DNA from 3 places in the Arthrobacter sp. DMZ02-1R genome. Region 1 is predicted to be linked to each of the others. Evidence: riboswitches for the same ligand, from Rfam matches in the RefSeq annotation. Region 1 holds a riboswitch; each other region holds the start of a gene.

Region 1 (5,523 bases):
ACCAGCGGGCGAACTTGGCCCCCGCAAAAATTGCCATGGCAGTGGTGATGATCACGGCAAAGGCCACGATGCCGATGAACATGTTGGGGAAGCCGAAGACCGAACTCTGCGGTGTCTTCATGACGCTGCCGCAGGACACCCACGGATTGACGTCGCAGACCGTTGCGTGGTTCGGGTCGATGAGGACCTGCAATTTCTCGAGGACGAGCGCGCCGGATGCCAGCCAGGCTATGGCACCGGTGACGAGCAGCAACCACGCAATGGGCCGGTCGCGGACCATGGGCGGTACCGCCGCGTCGGCGGTGTTTCCTCCATCGGGGCTTTTCCTTGCATTGTCCTTCCGGGCTTTCTCGTGCCGGAGGGAGCGGGCGTCGTTATTGGCCAGGTTCGGGCTGGCGGGGCTCGGCATGGTTAGCGGTCCTTTACTGGAAAGCCCGGCCCGGGGCCGGGGGTGCTCTTGGGAGGATTCTAGCCTCGGTGGCTGGATGCGGCGTCCAGAGGGTCACGGCACGCAAGCTTTCGCGAGGTGATTCCTGCCGGGAGCGCGGGCGTGTGAGAGAATGAACATGGCCGGAAGCCGATCCACATGCGGAATCCGGTCCGGTATCTTGTTCGCAAGACCGCCATTCACGTGCAGGGCATGCCCAGGATCCGTTGATCCACGGTAGGCCCGCGGTGGCAATGGACGGCACCTGGTTGTGGCACTAGAACAACGGGTTTGGATCAAGGCCGGCTTTCCGTGAATGCCGCACCCTCAAGCTGGTGCGAACCGGAGAGACCACTACTGACTTCTGTCAACGCCTGCGGGTTTTGACAATATTTGCCCCTCTGGGCGCCGGATGTGGCGGTTGCGCAAGGGCAGGAGTGTCACCACATATGGATAACGAGCAAGTTGTAGCCGTCGCCGAAGATGCGGCGTCCACCGAGACCACTGAAGCGCCCAAGAAAGCCACCCGAACCCGCCGCAAGGCGGTGCCGAAGACGTTCGCTGCGGAAGAAACCCCCGACGCCGGTGCTGCCGCATCCGCTGCGGAGCCGCCTACCGAAGATGCAGGCGCCGAAGCGTCCAAGGCTCCTGTCCGGCGTAGCCGGACACGCAAGAAGGTCGAAACTCCCGAGCCGCTGCCAGGATTCGCACAGGAAGCTCCCGCCGGTGGCGAGGCAGCAGAGGCTGCCGCCGTCGTGGAACCTGAAATTGCGGCAGAAACTGAAGCGGTCCCGGAAAAGCCGGTCCGCCGTCGTCGTACTACGAAGGCGAAGACCGCAGAGCCGGTTGCCGAAGAATCCGAGGTTGAAGCGCTGGTTACCGAGGTTGCGCCCGTGGAACCGCCGGCTGCGGAGATTGCGCCCGAGGAAACCACCGAGGAACCGGCCGCCAAGCCCGCAGCTACAAGCCCGGTCGCCTCGCTGTTCCTGGAACCGGCCTCCGTCACGTCCATGATCTTCCAGGCACCGGACTTGAGCGCAGTTGCCAAGCCGGCCGTCGTCGAAGGGGAATCTCAAGCCGACGTTGAGGAAGCTGCCGAGGAGGGCGAGCTCGATGATGCCGGCAGCCGCCGCCGCCGTCGCAGCCGCGGGCGCCGCGGGCGTCGCGGCACCGAACGCGAAGATGCCGCTGGAGAAGAAGCTTCCGCGGAATCCGATGACGAAGTGGAAGTCGGCACCGAGGAAGTCCTTGAGGAAGGCGTGACCTCCCGACGTCGTCGGCGCCGCCGTCGTGGCGACCAGGACCTGGAGCTGACGGGCGGCGGAGACGACGATCCCCCCAACACTGTGACCCGTGTCCGCGCTCCCCGCGCACACGTTGAGTCCACCAGCAGCTCCGACCGCGTCACTAGCGTCAAGGGCTCCACTCGCCTTGAAGCCAAGAAACAGCGCCGCCGCGAGTCCCGCGAGACCGGTCGCCGCCGCCAGGTCATCACCGAAGCCGAATTCCTGGCTCGCCGCGAGTCCGTGGACCGCCAGATGATCGTTCGCCAGCGCGACGACAGGATCCAAATCGGTGTCCTGGAAGACGGCGTGCTCGCGGAGCATTTCGTGTCCAAGACACAGCAGGATTCCCTGATCGGCAACGTCTACCTGGGCAAAGTCCAGAACGTTCTGCCGTCGATGGAAGCCGCATTCGTCGACATCGGACGCGGCCGCAACGCCGTGCTGTACGCCGGTGAAGTCAACTGGGACGCCGTCACTCTGGAAGGCAAACCGCGCCGCATTGAAAACGCCCTGAAGTCCGGCGATTCCGTGCTGGTACAGGTCACCAAGGACCCCGTTGGCCACAAGGGTGCGCGCTTGACCAGCCAGATTTCGCTCCCGGGCCGCTACCTCGTGTACGTGCCCGGGGGTTCCATGACCGGCATCTCCCGCAAGCTGCCCGACGTCGAGCGCAACCGTCTGAAGAAGATCCTCAAGGATCGCCTCCCCGACAACGCGGGCGTCATTGTCCGGACCGCGGCTGAAGGTGCTTCCGAGGAAGAGCTGACGCACGATATCAACCGACTGCGGGCCCAGTGGGAAGGCATCGAAAGCCAGTCCACGTCCACCAAGATCCTCGCGCCCGAACTGTTGTACGGCGAACCGGACCTCACCATCAAAGTTGTCCGTGACGTCTTCAACGAGGACTTCTCCAAGCTCATCGTCTCCGGCGATGAAGCCTGGGACACCATCGAGGCTTACGTGACCTACGTGGCTCCGGATCTGGTAGGCCGCCTTGAGAAGTGGACTTCAGACCAGGACATCTTCTCGGCATGGCGCGTGGACGAACAGATCCACAAGGCATTGGATCGCAAGGTCTTCCTGCCCTCCGGCGGCTCCCTCGTGATCGACCGCACCGAGGCCATGACCGTTGTTGACGTCAACACCGGGAAGTTCACCGGCAGCGGTGGCAACCTCGAGGAAACCGTCACCAAGAACAACCTTGAAGCTGCCGAAGAAGTGGTCCGTCAGCTGCGCCTGCGCGACATCGGCGGAATCATTGTCATCGACTTCATCGACATGGTCCTGGAATCCAACCGCGATCTCGTGTTGCGCCGCCTGGTCGAGTGCCTCGGCCGGGACCGCACCAAGCACCAGGTTGCCGAAGTGACCTCGCTTGGCTTGGTCCAGATGACCCGCAAGCGTATGGGCACCGGACTGCTTGAGGTCTTCGGCGAGCAGTGCGAAACCTGCGCAGGGCGCGGAATCGTCACGCGCGACGAGCCCGTGGAGCACCGCCGGGCCAACGTGGTGGCCGCTGAACATCACCACCCGCGCACGGAGTCACAGCCGACTGTCCGCCCGGAGCAGCGCAAGCGCCGCCGCGGCAGGGGCACGGGGCAAGGGACAACTGAGCTTCCGCTGACCCCTCCGGCTCCGGTCCACGTCGAATCGACGGATCCTAATCGTCTGGCAGCAACCCGCGCTGCCCTCGCCACCATCGCGGCTGCGGCCCACGCTGCACACCTGCACGACGACGAGCTACACCACGCCGCGGAATCGCTCGCTGGCGGGCACGTAGCGGAAGCAACCCCGGTCCAGGCTCCCGCGGCCCCGGTTCAGGCTCCTGCTGCCGCTTCGAGTGGCGAGGAACGTTCAAAGCCTGTCCTGCGATTCGGCGGCGAGGAAGTGGCGTTGCCTTTCGTCCACCACGAAGAAGAGCCAGCGAGTGGCGCACCAGCCATGAGCTTGGATCTGTTGGCAAAGGCGTTCGCAGGCCTCGGCGAGGCCCCGGACACCGCGAGGATGGCGACAGAAGCCCAGGAAGCCCCCGCAGGGGCCTCCGCCGCTGCAACCGGGGAGTCCTCGGAATCAGGATCGCGTGGACGCCGAGGTCGCCGCAACCGTAGCGCCAGCCGGGCCCAGGGTGCCGCCAACGCCACCGACGTGGAGCACCACGAGGTTGCCGCCCCTGCCTCCGGCGGGGCCGCGCACGAGGCCAAGGCCCCCGATGCTGCTCCGGCTAAGTCGACGGCGGCAGCGGAACCGATCATCCTCGGAGTCGGCGTGCCCAAGTCCGAGCTCTGAGCGAAGTACCCTGTCCGAAGCCCCGGCCGTTTCCGCTCCTGTGAAACCGCCGGGGCTTCGGCGTTGCTGGCCATTTCAGCGGGCGCCGTGTGATCCGGGTTAAGCTAAGGGACTGACACGGGGTGCCGCGCACCAAGCCGGCTGAGACCAGACCCGTTGAACCTGTCCGGTTAGCACCGGCGAAGGGATGTCTCGTATGACTGTTTCAGCCCAATCAGCTGTCTACCCGCTCAAGGCCATCCAGCGCCCTATCCCCAGGGTCCTCAGCATTGCCGGCTCGGATCCTTCGGGTGGTGCCGGGATCCAAGCCGATCTGAAGAGCATTGCGGCCAACGGCGGCTACGGCATGGCCGTCATCACTGCGCTCACCGTACAGAACACGCAGGGGGTCACTGCCGTCCATGTGCCTCCCGTGGCGTTCTTGCGCCAGCAGTTGGACGCCATTAGCACCGACATCACGGTTGATGCCGTCAAAATCGGTATGCTCGGGGACGCCGCGGTCATCCACGAAGTTCGCCGCTGGCTCGGCGAGGCGCGCCCCGCCGTCGTCGTGCTGGATCCAGTGATGATCGCTACCAGCGGCGACCGGCTCTTGGCGGAGTCCGCTGAAACCGCACTGCGGGAACTTCTGCCCCTCGCTGACTTGGTGACCCCCAACCTTCCTGAATTGGCCATGCTGCTTGGCGAACCTGAAGCCACTGACTGGGCATCGGCGTTGGAGCAGGGCAAGCGCTTGGCTGCTGCCTGCGGAAACACCGTCCTGGTGAAGGGCGGCCATCTGAGGGGAACCGACTGCCCGGACGCCCTGGTCAACACCGGGGGACTCCTGAGCCAGGACGTCGTCGAGTTCGGCGGCCTGCGGGTGGAGACCCGCAACAGCCATGGCACGGGGTGTTCCCTGTCCTCAGCGATGGCGACGGCGAAGGCGCGGCTTGGCGATTGGGAGTCAGCACTGCGCGTTGTCAAGCCGTGGCTCCAGGAGGCGCTGACCCAGTCCGAGGTGCTGGAAGTGGGGAAAGGCAACGGACCGATCCACCACTTCCACGCGCACCAGCACGCCCTCCAACCGGGTGCTTTCGCGGTCCGGATGTGGGACGCCGCCCAATCGGAACTCGAGGCCATCTACGGACTGGACTTCATCAGGGAACTGCAGTCCGGCGCGCTTGGTGAAGAGCAGTTCACCTACTACCTGTCGCAGGATGCCATCTATCTCAACGGCTATTCCCGGGTTCTGGCGCGGGCAAGCGCCCTCGCTCCCAGCGAGACCGAACAGCTGTTCTGGGCCCGCGGTTCGCAGATGTGCCTTGAAGTCGAGTCCGAGCTGCACCGGAACTGGCTCAGCGGACGCCAGGCAAGCGGAGAACCGGGACCTGTCACCAAAGCTTACGTGGACCATTTGCTGGCGGCATCGGCGTCGGGCAGCTATGCCGTGTTACTGGCTGCCGTCCTGCCTTGCTACTGGTTGTACGCCGAGGTGGGACAGCAGCTCCATCATGGCTATCTTCAGGCGGAAGCCTCGGAGGA
Region 2 (5,523 bases), 640 kb from region 1:
ATCGCGGCCGATGACCAGGCGCATCGGCTCGTTTTCGAATCCGATCTCATCAATGACCCGGACGTCAGTTCCCGCCTGGAGACTTTCAACCGCACTTTCGCCGACGCCGTGGCCAAGGTCATAGCCGAAGACACCAAGCTGCCCCCGCTGGAGGCACAGTTGCTGGGCCGGGGCCTGGCTGGAATGGCGCAGGTCAGCGCCCGCTATTGGCTCGAAACCGATGGCGATTTGGACCTCGATGTGGCCAGCGACCTGATCTACCGTTTAGCTTGGCGCGGAATCAGTCGCTTCCCCAAAGAGTCCTAGGCTACAAATAGAGGACTGTGTAAATTCTTGATTGGCTGGGAGGCCCTGCTGTGGAAGTAAAGATCGGCATTCAGAACGTTGGCCGTGAGATCGTGCTGGAGTCCGCTCTGGATGCCGAGGCTGTTGCCAAGATCGTGGGCGAGGCCATTGCCAATGGAACAGACTTGCGTCTCACCGACGAGAAGGGCCGCCAGGTCATCGTCCCCGGCAACGTCCTGGGCTACGTTGAGATCGGGGCCGAGGAAGTCCGCAGGGTCGGTTTCGGCGCCCTCTAAGCAATACGCAAGAACACCAGCGAGCCAGGAGTCCGCATGCTCTCACTTGTCATCGTGGCGCTAGCCACCATCGCATCAGGCTTCATTGTTTGGGGAAATGACAAACATCGTGGCACGTACGGAATCGCCGTCCCCGCTTGTGTTTCGGTAGCCGTCGCCATGCTGAGTTGGATGGTCTTCATCCAGCTTGGCTTTGGCTACCAGCCCGGTGTGACCTGGATCCCGTGGGTCTTGCCCATCATTCTGGGCACTGCGGCGGCCGCGGCTGTCGCCTTCTTGCTGGGCCGCCATCGGTTCCGGCACGACACTGCGCAGCTGACGGCTGCCCTGCGGCTCTAGCTGCCCTGCGGCTCCAATTACAGATCCGGCTCGTGGCCCGTTTCGGTGCAGAGGCACAACCTATTTCCTTGTGAATCCGTGACCACCACCCATTTGGGTGCGTGGTCATGGTCCATTAACGCCCCGGTTGCGGCGGTCTTCTCCACGGCTGGCCCCGATTCAGCCTGGCTTCGGTGCACGTCCAAGTGGAGCCGGTTCGGGTTGGGAGTTTGCGTTTCCTGGAACCACACGTTGGGCCCGCGGCCATAGGGATCCTCAAGGCCTCCAAAGCGGCCCTTGCGGTAGCCAAGCGCCACTCGCCAGACTTCCGAAATCCCTCCGGGATCAGGGGTGTCTATTCCAACCTCTACTGTGCGGTAGAGTCCCGGCTCGGCCATGGCCCCGGCTTCCTTGGCTGCTTGGCTGGCGTGGGTGGCTGCGCGGATGTCGCGCTGCGTTACCTCACTCCCGGCGTCGTGGGAGGTGTAGCGGACGAACACCCGGTTGTACCGCCAGTCCAGGTCCGGGTGGTGGTTCTGTTCCTCGGCTATGCGCCCGACGGCGGCAATCAGCCCGAGCGCGGCAGCCGACGTCGGGCATTTGTAGGCGGTGACGAGACCGCCCAGGCGGTACCGCCAGTCCGGCAGCTCCGCCAAGGCGTCGTCGATCGCGGGCCTGGTGAGAACATCATCCGTGCCGGCCATGGGGGCTCCTTCGCTGACGTGGAATCCTTCGCAGGATGCCCCCTGCGGCCGGCAGAAGCCCGCTAGAGGAACTCAGCCCGGCCTTCCATGGCCGAGGAGGCCAGAGCGTGCTCCCGGCGCGGGATGCGGCCCGCCTGCTTCGCCAGCCTACCGGCGATGACTGCGTGTTTGAAGGCCTCGCCCATCTGCACGGGGTTCTGGGCCCGGGTCACGGCGGTGGCCAGCAGTACGGCGTCGCAGCCGAGCTCCATGGCCAGGGCGGCGTCGGACGCGGTGCCGATGCCGGCGTCGAGCACTACCGGCACCGAAGCGCGGGACACAATCAGCTCGATGTTGTGGGGATTCAGGATGCCTAAACCGGTGCCGATTGGCGCCCCCAAAGGCATCACCGCAGTAGCCCCGAGGTTTTCCAGGCGAAGGGCCAGCACGGGGTCGTCGTTGGTGTAGGCGAAGACCTTGAAGCCACGGTCGACGAGTTTTTCGGTGGCATCCACGAGTTCCACCGCATCCGGCAGGAGCGTGTGCTCGTCGGCGATGACCTCGAGCTTCACCCAATCCGTTTCCAGTGCCTCCCGGGCAAGCTCGGCTGTCATGACAGCGTCCTTTGCGGTAAAACAGCCCGCGGTGTTGGGAAGGACACGGATCCCGTGATCCACGAGCAATTGAAACAGGGAGCCTGTTTCCGTGGGCGAGTACCTCCGCATCGCAACGGTGGTGAGTTCGGTACCCGAGGCCAGCAGGGCTGCCCCCAGACCGTCCAGGCTCGGCGCCCCGCCGGTGCCCATGATGAGGCGCGAGCTGAACTCAACGCCGTCGATCACCAAGGCGTCGGTTTGGGTGCTTGCTGTTTGGGTGCTTGCTGTGGTCATGGTTCAACCTCCCTGTACTGCGGTAACGATTTCGAGTTCGTCGCCTTCTGCGAGCGCGGTTGCAGCCCATTGGCTGCGTGGCACCACTTCGGAATTGCGCGCGACGGCGACGCCAATCTTCCGTCCGTCGGCCGCCTGGCCCTTGGCATCCAAGGCCCGTCCAGTGATGTGGGTGACGAGCGTGGTCACGGAGGCGTCGTCGCTCAGCGTGTGGTCGGCGCCGTTCAATTTGATGTTCATGCGTGGTCCTTCGGAAGAGGAATTAAGGTGGCAGGCTGCGAGCCGTTTGTCGCGACACCTGCCTTTGCGAGTGGTTTGGAGAAGCGGTCCGGGCGGAACTTGTTCCAGCGCGGATCGTCACTGCCATCCATGAGTCCGACGCAGATTTTCGCGGCTGCCGGGGTCAGGAGCACTCCGTGCCGGAAAAAGCCGCTGGCCACGATGAGGCCGGGTACTGTGAGGCCGTGCACTGCGCCTTCAGTCCCTTCGGGGCCGGCATCTGTTGCCACCCTCCCCAGCAGGGGTGCGTTGTCCGGTGTCCCCGGACGGGCACGGGCAGTGGCTTCCAGGAGTTCCAATTCGGCTACGGCCGGTACCAGCACCTGCGCGTCGCGGAGCAATTGGTATACCCCACCGGCCGACACCGGGTTCGGGGATCCACCCGAAGCCGACAAGCCGTCCTCGCGTTGCGTTGCGCCGATCACCACGGTCCCGTCCTCCCGGGGGACGATGTAGACCGGCACCCCCCGCACCACCCCGCGGACCGTTGCGGTGACCATGGGCCGAAGGTGTTCCGGAACGCGCAGCCGCAGTATGTCTCCGTACACGGGGCGTAGCGGGAGGGACAAGCCATCCGGCAGCCCGTTCAACTGGGCAGCGTGCAGCCCGTTGGCAACCACTGTTTCCTTGGCGAGCACCCGTGTGCCTGACTCGAGCTCAGCCCCGACGACGCGCCCGTCCTCCCACAGAAGGCTCACCGCCTTGTTGCGGACCGCAAAGCCCTCCTCGGCCCCCTCAACCCAACTGGAGTCACCGGGTTGGTGGTCTCCCAGTGCGCCAATAATCGCGGCCGCAAGTTTTCGCGGATCCACTTGGTGGTCGCCCGGAATGTGGAAGGCACAGGAAATCTGCGGGCTCAACAGCGGCTCACGTTCGCGTGCCTCGCGCAGCGGCACAGATTCCACCACCAAACCGTAGGCCAGCTGGACGTCCCGGAGGTCGGCGAGCGCCCGGCGGTCCGCAGCGTCCGCGCCGACGGCGATGGTCGGCGTCGTGCGGTATCCCGTACTGCGTCCGGTACTTAAGGCGGACAAGTGACGTTCGAAGTCTGGCCACAAGGCCGACGATTCGAGCATGAGTTCCAGGAGGTCTTCTTCCTGGTAGTGCAGTTCGCTGACGGGCGCCAGCATGCCCGCTGCCGCAAACGTAGCGCCGCTGGCCGGTGCGGGGTCGATGAGGACCACCGAGCGGCCGGACCTGCGGGCCTCCCACGCGATACCGAGGCCGATGACACCGCCCCCGATCACCGCCACATCGGCGTGCAGGGGTTCGTGCTGAGTCTTCACTTCGTCCATGGAGTCCTTCCCTACGCCGGTACTAGCCGGATCAGGTCAAGCGGTCGGCGCTGAAGCCCTCTCAGCCGCGCGGCGATTGTGACTGCCGCCGCGGCTCCCGCGGTACCAGCCCAGTTTAGAGGAACTACTCTGTTTCCATGACCCAGCACGATGTCCACACCACCGCCCGCCTGTACCTCTGCACCGACGCCCGCAAGCAACAGGGCGACTTTGAGCAATTTGTCGATGCCGCATTCGAGGGCGGCGTGGATATCATCCAGCTGCGGGACAAGACCATTGAAGCGGCCGAGGAACTGGAGCTCCTGGAAGTTCTGCATTCCGTGGCGCACCGTCACGGCCGTCTCTGGGCCGTCAACGACCGCGCAGATATCGCGTCCCTCTCCGGCGCTCCGGTGTTCCATATCGGCCAGAAGGACATCCCGCTGCGCTCGGCCCGGAAACTGCTCCACGACCCCACCATAATCGGCCTCTCGACGCACACGCCCGAACAGATTGACGCTGCCATTGCCGCATCGCCTGGCCGCAGCGGCCTGGACTATTTCTGCGTCGGACCGGTGTGGGCAACCCCCACCAAGCCCGGGCGTTCCGCCGTCGGGCTCGATCTCGTGAAGTACGCTGCCGAGGCCATGAAGAAGGCAGACGCAGAGACAGTGGGCGGCGTTGTGCTCCCTTGGTTCGCAATCGGCGGCGTCGACCTCAGCAACGTTGAGGAAGTGGTGCAAGCCGGCGCCAGCCGCATCGTGGTGGTCCGGGCCATCACTGAGGCAGAGGATCCGACGGCCGCAGCCCAAGCGCTCCTTGCCGCCCTGGACGCTGCGGCGGCTTAGCAAGACTCCGGGAGATTTTGGCGTTACCCTGACTTTCGTGTCATATCAGCGGATAGCACCGAATCTCACTGAAACGTCGAACACGCTCGCAGAGGCGCTGGCGGCGCTTCGAACTGAGCTTGAGCTGCCTGCCGGCTATCCCACCGAAGCGCTGCGCGATGCCGAAACTGCGGTTTCCGGTCACACGCTGCCAGCGCAGGACCTCACGGAGATTCCGTTCATCACGATCGACCCGGCATCTTCCACGGATCTCGATCAAGCCCTTTTCATGGAGCGATCGGACGATGGTTACAGGGTTCTCTACGCGATCTCCGACGTACCCTCCTTCGTCACTCCGGGAGGCGCGCTCGACGGCGAGACCCGCCACCGCGGGCAAACGTACTATGCCCCGGACGGGCGCATCCCGCTGCACCCCGAGATCATCAGCGAGCGTGCCGGAAGCCTGCTGGCTGGTCAGACGTGCGGCGCCTTCGTGTGGGACTTCGAACTCGACGCCGAGGCGGAGTTCCGCACGGTCTCCGTGCGTCGGGCCAGGGTTCGCAGCCGCGCCAAGCTCAACTACAAGGGCGTCCAAGCGGAGATCGATTCCGGAACAGCTGATCCGGTCCTGCAACTCCTCAAGGAGGTCGGGCTCAAGCGGGTGGAACTCG
Region 3 (5,523 bases), 1.6 Mb from region 1:
CGGCAGATGGTGACCTCCGAGTTGGTCACGATGCCTGCCGTGATGAGGCTCATGGCTTCGATCGGGTCTTCAGACGGGAAGTACTCAATGTCGACGTCGATCGCCGGACGGCCGGTGATCTTCAGGGTGGTTGTCCCGATCCCGTCAATCACCACGCCGAGCCCCTGAAGGTAGAAACAGAGATCCTGCACCATGTAGTTGGGGCTGGCGTTGCGGATCACCGTGGTGCCGCTGCGGTGGGCTGCGGCCATGATGGCGTTCTCCGTCACCGTGTCACCGCGCTCCGTGAGCACGAAGGTGCGGTGATCGCCGTCGGCCGGTGGGGCCTGCACGGAATAGAAGCCGGACTTGGCCTCCACGGAGAGCCCGAACTGCCGCAGCGCCTGCATGTGCGGTTCCACAGTTCGAGTCCCGAGGTCGCAACCGCCGGCGTAAGGCAGCTGGTACGAGGCCGCCTCATCGAGGAGGGGACCCAGCAGCATGATGACGCTGCGAGTGCGGCGCGCCGCCTCCACGTCCATGGAGGCAAGGTCAAGGGTCTTCGGGCGGCGGATGCGCAAATCGTTGCCGTTCAGCCAGGTGCATTCGACACCGATTGAGGTCAAAACCTCGACGATCCGGTTGACTTCTTCGATCCGGGCCAGCCGGCGCAAGGTGGTGGTGCCGCGGTTGATGAGGCTCGCACAAAGCAGCGCGACGCCGGCATTCTTGCTACTGTTGACGTCCACCGAGCCGGAGAGCGTGCGTCCGCCCTCGACACGCAGGTGGGTCATCTGTCGCTTGCCGACTTTGACGATGGTGCGACCGAAGATTGACTCAAGGCGTTCGATCATCCGGAGGCTGAGGTTCTGCTTGCCTTGTTCCATTCGGGCAATGGCGCTTTGGCTGGTGCCCAGTTCGGAAGCGAGCTGTCCCTGTGTCCAGCCCTTTTCGCCGCGGGCGTCGCGAAGAAGGAGACCTACATGTTCGGCAGTCGGTTGCGTCATGACCAATAAATATCATAGATGGTCTACGAAGGCCCATTTTATGGTGCAACACGCCGCATTTTCGGCAGAATAGTCGTTTGGTGCGATATGCGTTGACGCGCCAGCGGCTGGGAGGGAGGCTCAGTCACAGTTCGACGGCGGTGCGGGCGCACTCATGCGGGCCCACCGTACCCGAACACTCCCGTAGGCAAGCCAGCCGGGCCCTAACCCTGCTTCAGCCAGACGAAGTGCCACGTCCCTGCCCATTGGGCTGCGAGCACAGCCGCGGCTGCGATGAACATCCCACCCACCAGGACCCAGGCGTCCAACCGGCTGTAGGTGGATTCGCGCGCCCAGGTCCGCCGGCCACCGCCGAAGCCACGTGCCTCCATGGTCACGGCCAACCGGGATGCCCGGCGGATCGCTTGGACCAGCAGGCCGAAGCTCTGGCCGAGCATGGCCCTAAACCGTTGTAGCGGGCTCCCATGCGAGCCGACACCTCGCGCGCGCCGTGCCATGCCGATGGTCTGCCACTCCTCCGCCATGAGCCCCACGAGCCGCAGCGCGGCCAAGGTACCCAGGACAAAGCGGTGCGGCAGTTTCGCCTTCTGCGCCAAGGCATCGGCAAGATCGGTGGGATCGGTGCAACTCATCAGGAGAATGGCCGGCAACGCGATCGCCAAGCCTCGCAGCATGAACCCAAGCCCCAGCTGGAGCGAGCCTTCGCTGATGGACCAGATCCCGACGTCGAGCAGTATCCTGCCGCTGACAGCTGACAGGATCGCGGTGCTCCAGCCACCCAGCGCTGCCGCGATGATCAGGGGCCAGCCGCGCTGCCACAGCAAGCGCACGGTGAGCCCTGCGAGGGGGAACAACGCCAGTTCGCCGAGGAGCGCTGTCGAGGCGGACACCACGTCAATGGACAACGCCAGCACCAAGGTGATCAGGAAGACCGACACGAACTTGGCCAGCGGATTCGCGCGCGTCAGGAGCGCATTGTTGCCGCGCATGCTCAACGCTTCCCTCATGCCGCACCCGCTTCCTGCCGGGCGCTGCCTTGGAACGCAGGCGCAAGCCGCATCTCGGTGCCGCCCAGGACGGAGCTGAATTCCTGGTCGTGGGTCACGGAAACAACGGAGGTGCCGGCGTCGAGCAGTTCGGACAGGAAGGACGCAAGCTCAGCCCAGGTGTTGGCGTCCTGGCCAAAAGTGGGTTCGTCCAGCACCAGGACCCGCGGGTGCGCGGCAAGCACGGTGGCCACGGACAGCCGGCGCTTTTCCCCGCCGGAGAGCGTGTACGGATTGGCGTCCACCAAGTGCCCCAGCCTCAGCCGTTCCAGCAACTCGTCCACGCGCTCCTCGCCGTGTCCAAGGTGCTTGGGTCCGAACATCAACTCGTCGAGCACCCGGCCGGTGACGAACTGGTGTTCTGGTTCCTGGAACACGGTCCCGATCCGCGAGATCAGTTGCTGGGCCTTCCACTTGAAAGGATCGGCGCCAGCGCCGTCGCTGAGCCCGACGGCGGCAGTCACCGTGCCGGCCACGGGCGCCAGCAGCCCGGCGAGGGTCAAGGCGAAGGTAGATTTTCCGGCACCATTCGGGCCCGTGATGGTCAGCGCCTGGCCGGCGAGCACCTGGGCGTCGAGCCCGGTCTGCACAGGTTGAGGCGGGATGGTTGTGAACCCGCGGCGGCGTGCCCGTTCACGTGACACTGCAAGCTCCCGGGTGGCGAGCAGCAACTCTCCACCGCCCGCCGCGCCGGAGCCGCCTGCTGTTCTGGAACGTGGCCGGGTGGCCGGCACATAACCGGGAACCCAGACGCCCGCCGTAGTGAGCATGTCCCTTGCTTGCGCCAGAACCGTGTCCGGATCGCCGTCCAGGAGCACCGCCGGCGTCGAGCCTTCCTCGGAAGAGCCGCTACCCGGCTGAAGGACCACGATCCGGTCCACCAGGTCTTTCCAGACGGAGACCCGATGCTCCACCACCACCAGGGTGGCGCCGGTCTTGTCCAGGCAACGGCCTACGGCATCGCGGACCTCCAGCACGCCGGCAGGGTCCAAGTTGGCGGTCGGCTCGTCGAGGAGGATCAAGCCCGGCCGCATCGCCAGGATGCCAGCCAGCGCGAGGCGCTGTTTCTGCCCACCGGAGAGGGCCGACGTCGGGTGGTCCAACGCAAAGCTGCCGCTGGCACTATTCCGCAGCCCGACGTCGTCGAGCGCTTCATGGACCCGCTTCCAGATCTCTTCCCCCGGCACGCAAAGATTCTCGGCACCGAAGGCGACGTCGTCACCCAGCCGGGAAAGCACCACCTGGGTTTCAGGGTCCTGTTGCATGAGTCCGGCACGTCCCCGCTGTGCCCTCGGCGAGACGCCGTCCACCAGCAACGAGCCGGTCTCGTCGGCGTCGTCGCCTTCTTCGCCCAGCACTCCCGCGAGAGCATGCAGGAGCGTCGACTTGCCTGCGCCCGAGGGGCCAAGCAGCAGCACCCGCTCGCCCGGACGGATGTCCAGGTCCAGGGCGTGGATGGCCTGCGTGGTGCGGCCCGCGTGCCGCCAGCCCCAGCCTTGCGCGGAAATGGCGGCGGGTCGCACCACAGCAGGAGTGCCGGAATCAGGACTGGGCATCAGGAAAAGACGGGCTCCGAGGCGGCCTTGCGGGACGCGAACGCACTCAACACACCGGTCTTGGCGAGGCCGCGGGTCGCGATCCAGGACAGGGCACCGGCGATGACGGCCCCGGAAATCGTGCAGAACGCGATGTACGCGAGCTTAGCAACGGCTTCGTACTCGATGTTCCAGCCCCACGGCAGGAAGGAATCGTTCAGTCCGCAGAACAAGCCCGCACCGGCTCCGGCCAGCAGGGATACCGGCAGGTTGAACTTCTTGTACATGAACGCCAGGAAAACGAGTTCCGCGCCCAGGCCCTGGAGCAGTCCCGAGATCAGGACCGTGGTGCCGTACTGGTTACCCATGATGAGCTCGCTGGTGGCGGCCACTATTTCGCAGAAAATTGCCGCACCGGGCTTGCGGACAATGAGCATGCCCAGCACTGCCGGAATCATCCAACCGCCGGCGATCAGGCCGCCCAGCGGCGGGTAGCCGGCGGTCGCGGGCGTGACAACGAGAGCCATCTGGTCCCATGCCCAGAAGATCACGCCGCCGGCAATCGAGATCAGTGCCGCCACGACGATGTCCACGACGCGCCAGTTGTAACCGGGCTTGGTGAGGCCCGGCTTTGCAGAAATACCAGTCATTTTGTCCTCCTGAGGAACAGGAGGGGAAAGTGTTTCCGGTTTGCCTGCGAGCGGCTTCCGCCGCCGGTTCCGGACACTATGAGAACTCGACTCCCTTGCGCCGGTACTAGCCGGATCAGGTTCGAGGGTCTGCGGCTGTCCGCACTCTCAGCGCCCCTCCTCCGTGCCGCATTGCTGCGAGCCCGACGGCGGCGCTCCCCTGTCGTTATCAATCCACCCTTTTGGGCGTGGTTCAGTTTACACCTTGGCGGGGTTGCCGAGCGGAAAGCGACGGATTCTGCTGGATCACTCGCTGGGCGGGCGCGAGCAGGCCCGAAATGGCACGGGCGGCCACCGAAGCTGGGAGAATGATCCAGCAGAATCCGACGCAGCAAGCAGGGCAAAGGAGCGGTCTTGACAGGCAAAGGCGAAGCGAACAGCACCATGGTGACCGAACCGAGGCTCGCCGCAAGCGTGATCCTGGTCCGCGATGCTCCCATTCCCGCGAGCCCTGGAGGTTCGGCCCGTTCTGAAGGTGCCGGCGGCGCGGCGATTTCCGAAGGTGCCGTGAGCGATCTGGAAGTGTTCGTCCAGCACCGGGTGTCCACGATGGATTTCGCCGCGGGCATGGTGGTCTTCCCCGGGGGCCGGGTGGATCACGCGGACAGCACCGGCTGGAACTTCACGGACGACGTCGTTGAGCAGCATGCCGCCGCGTGGCACCGGAGCAGCATCGCCGTCGAGCCTGCATCGGCTCGGCACAATGCCGGCCGGGTGCTGGCGGCCGCGCAACGTGAGGTGTTCGAAGAGGCCGGGCTGAAGCTCGACGCCGCCACCCTCCGCCCATGGGCCAACTGGGTCACTCCGGAAGACCAGCCCAAGCGCTTCGACACGTATTTCTACGTTGCCTGCCCGTCCGTTGGGGCCGAGCCGCAGCACCAGACGACGGAGGCGTCGTCATCACTGTGGATGCCAGTCCGCGGAATCCTGGATGCCGAGGCTGCGGGAACCCTCAAGCTCATGCCGCCCACTTTGGTCCTGCTTGATGAACTGCTCGCGCTCGGCACGGTGGAGGCCGTGTTGGCTGAAGAGCGTGACATCGTGCCCGTGCGGCCGGAGCCCGGAGCACTGCAGGAGTTCTTCCGGCTCAGGCGCCAACCCCCATCCGTTGCGCCGTGACTGTCCTGAAGTGGGGTTAGGCTGGGGATGGTCCTGTTTCCTCCCGCAAGGAGTCCCGGAATGAACCTGCTCTTCAAACTGCTCGGCACCGGTGTGAGCATCGGCGCAGGAATCGTCGGCAGCAAGCTCGTCAACGCATTGTGGGAAA

What was found. Region 1 has a riboswitch for thiamine pyrophosphate ahead of AC3ANQ_RS10070 (bifunctional hydroxymethylpyrimidine kinase/phosphomethylpyrimidine kinase). Riboswitches for the same ligand answer to the same signal wherever they lie in the genome.
Region 2: it holds a riboswitch for thiamine pyrophosphate, as region 1 does, so the genes downstream of both, thiO (glycine oxidase ThiO) here and AC3ANQ_RS10070 (bifunctional hydroxymethylpyrimidine kinase/phosphomethylpyrimidine kinase) in region 1, are expected to answer to the same signal.
Region 3: it holds a riboswitch for thiamine pyrophosphate, as region 1 does, so the genes downstream of both, AC3ANQ_RS01895 (ECF transporter S component) here and AC3ANQ_RS10070 (bifunctional hydroxymethylpyrimidine kinase/phosphomethylpyrimidine kinase) in region 1, are expected to answer to the same signal.

Annotation. Positions count from the first base shown of each region.
Region 1 is NZ_CM173230.1:2,046,828-2,052,350, forward strand. It holds gene AC3ANQ_RS10060 (vitamin K epoxide reductase family protein) at 1-409, opposite strand, end outside; gene AC3ANQ_RS10065 (Rne/Rng family ribonuclease) at 877-3,999, shown strand; TPP riboswitch at 4,108-4,204, shown strand; gene AC3ANQ_RS10070 (bifunctional hydroxymethylpyrimidine kinase/phosphomethylpyrimidine kinase) at 4,196-5,523, shown strand, end outside.
Region 2 is NZ_CM173230.1:1,405,060-1,410,582, reverse strand. It holds gene AC3ANQ_RS06880 (TetR/AcrR family transcriptional regulator) at 1-306, shown strand, start outside; gene AC3ANQ_RS06875 (DUF3107 domain-containing protein) at 357-581, shown strand; gene AC3ANQ_RS06870 (hypothetical protein) at 618-920, shown strand; gene AC3ANQ_RS06865 (4a-hydroxytetrahydrobiopterin dehydratase) at 938-1,603, opposite strand; gene AC3ANQ_RS06860 (thiazole synthase) at 1,666-2,472, opposite strand; gene thiS (sulfur carrier protein ThiS) at 2,476-2,712, opposite strand; gene thiO (glycine oxidase ThiO) at 2,709-4,046, opposite strand; TPP riboswitch at 4,038-4,157, opposite strand; gene thiE (thiamine phosphate synthase) at 4,184-4,873, shown strand; gene AC3ANQ_RS06840 (RNB domain-containing ribonuclease) at 4,911-5,523, shown strand, end outside.
Region 3 is NZ_CM173230.1:414,796-420,318, reverse strand. It holds gene AC3ANQ_RS01910 (UDP-N-acetylglucosamine 1-carboxyvinyltransferase) at 1-986, opposite strand, end outside; gene AC3ANQ_RS01905 (energy-coupling factor transporter transmembrane component T family protein) at 1,190-1,993, opposite strand; gene AC3ANQ_RS01900 (ABC transporter ATP-binding protein) at 1,990-3,588, opposite strand; gene AC3ANQ_RS01895 (ECF transporter S component) at 3,588-4,217, opposite strand; TPP riboswitch at 4,292-4,428, opposite strand; gene AC3ANQ_RS01890 (NUDIX hydrolase) at 4,611-5,375, shown strand; gene AC3ANQ_RS01885 (DUF4235 domain-containing protein) at 5,436-5,523, shown strand, end outside.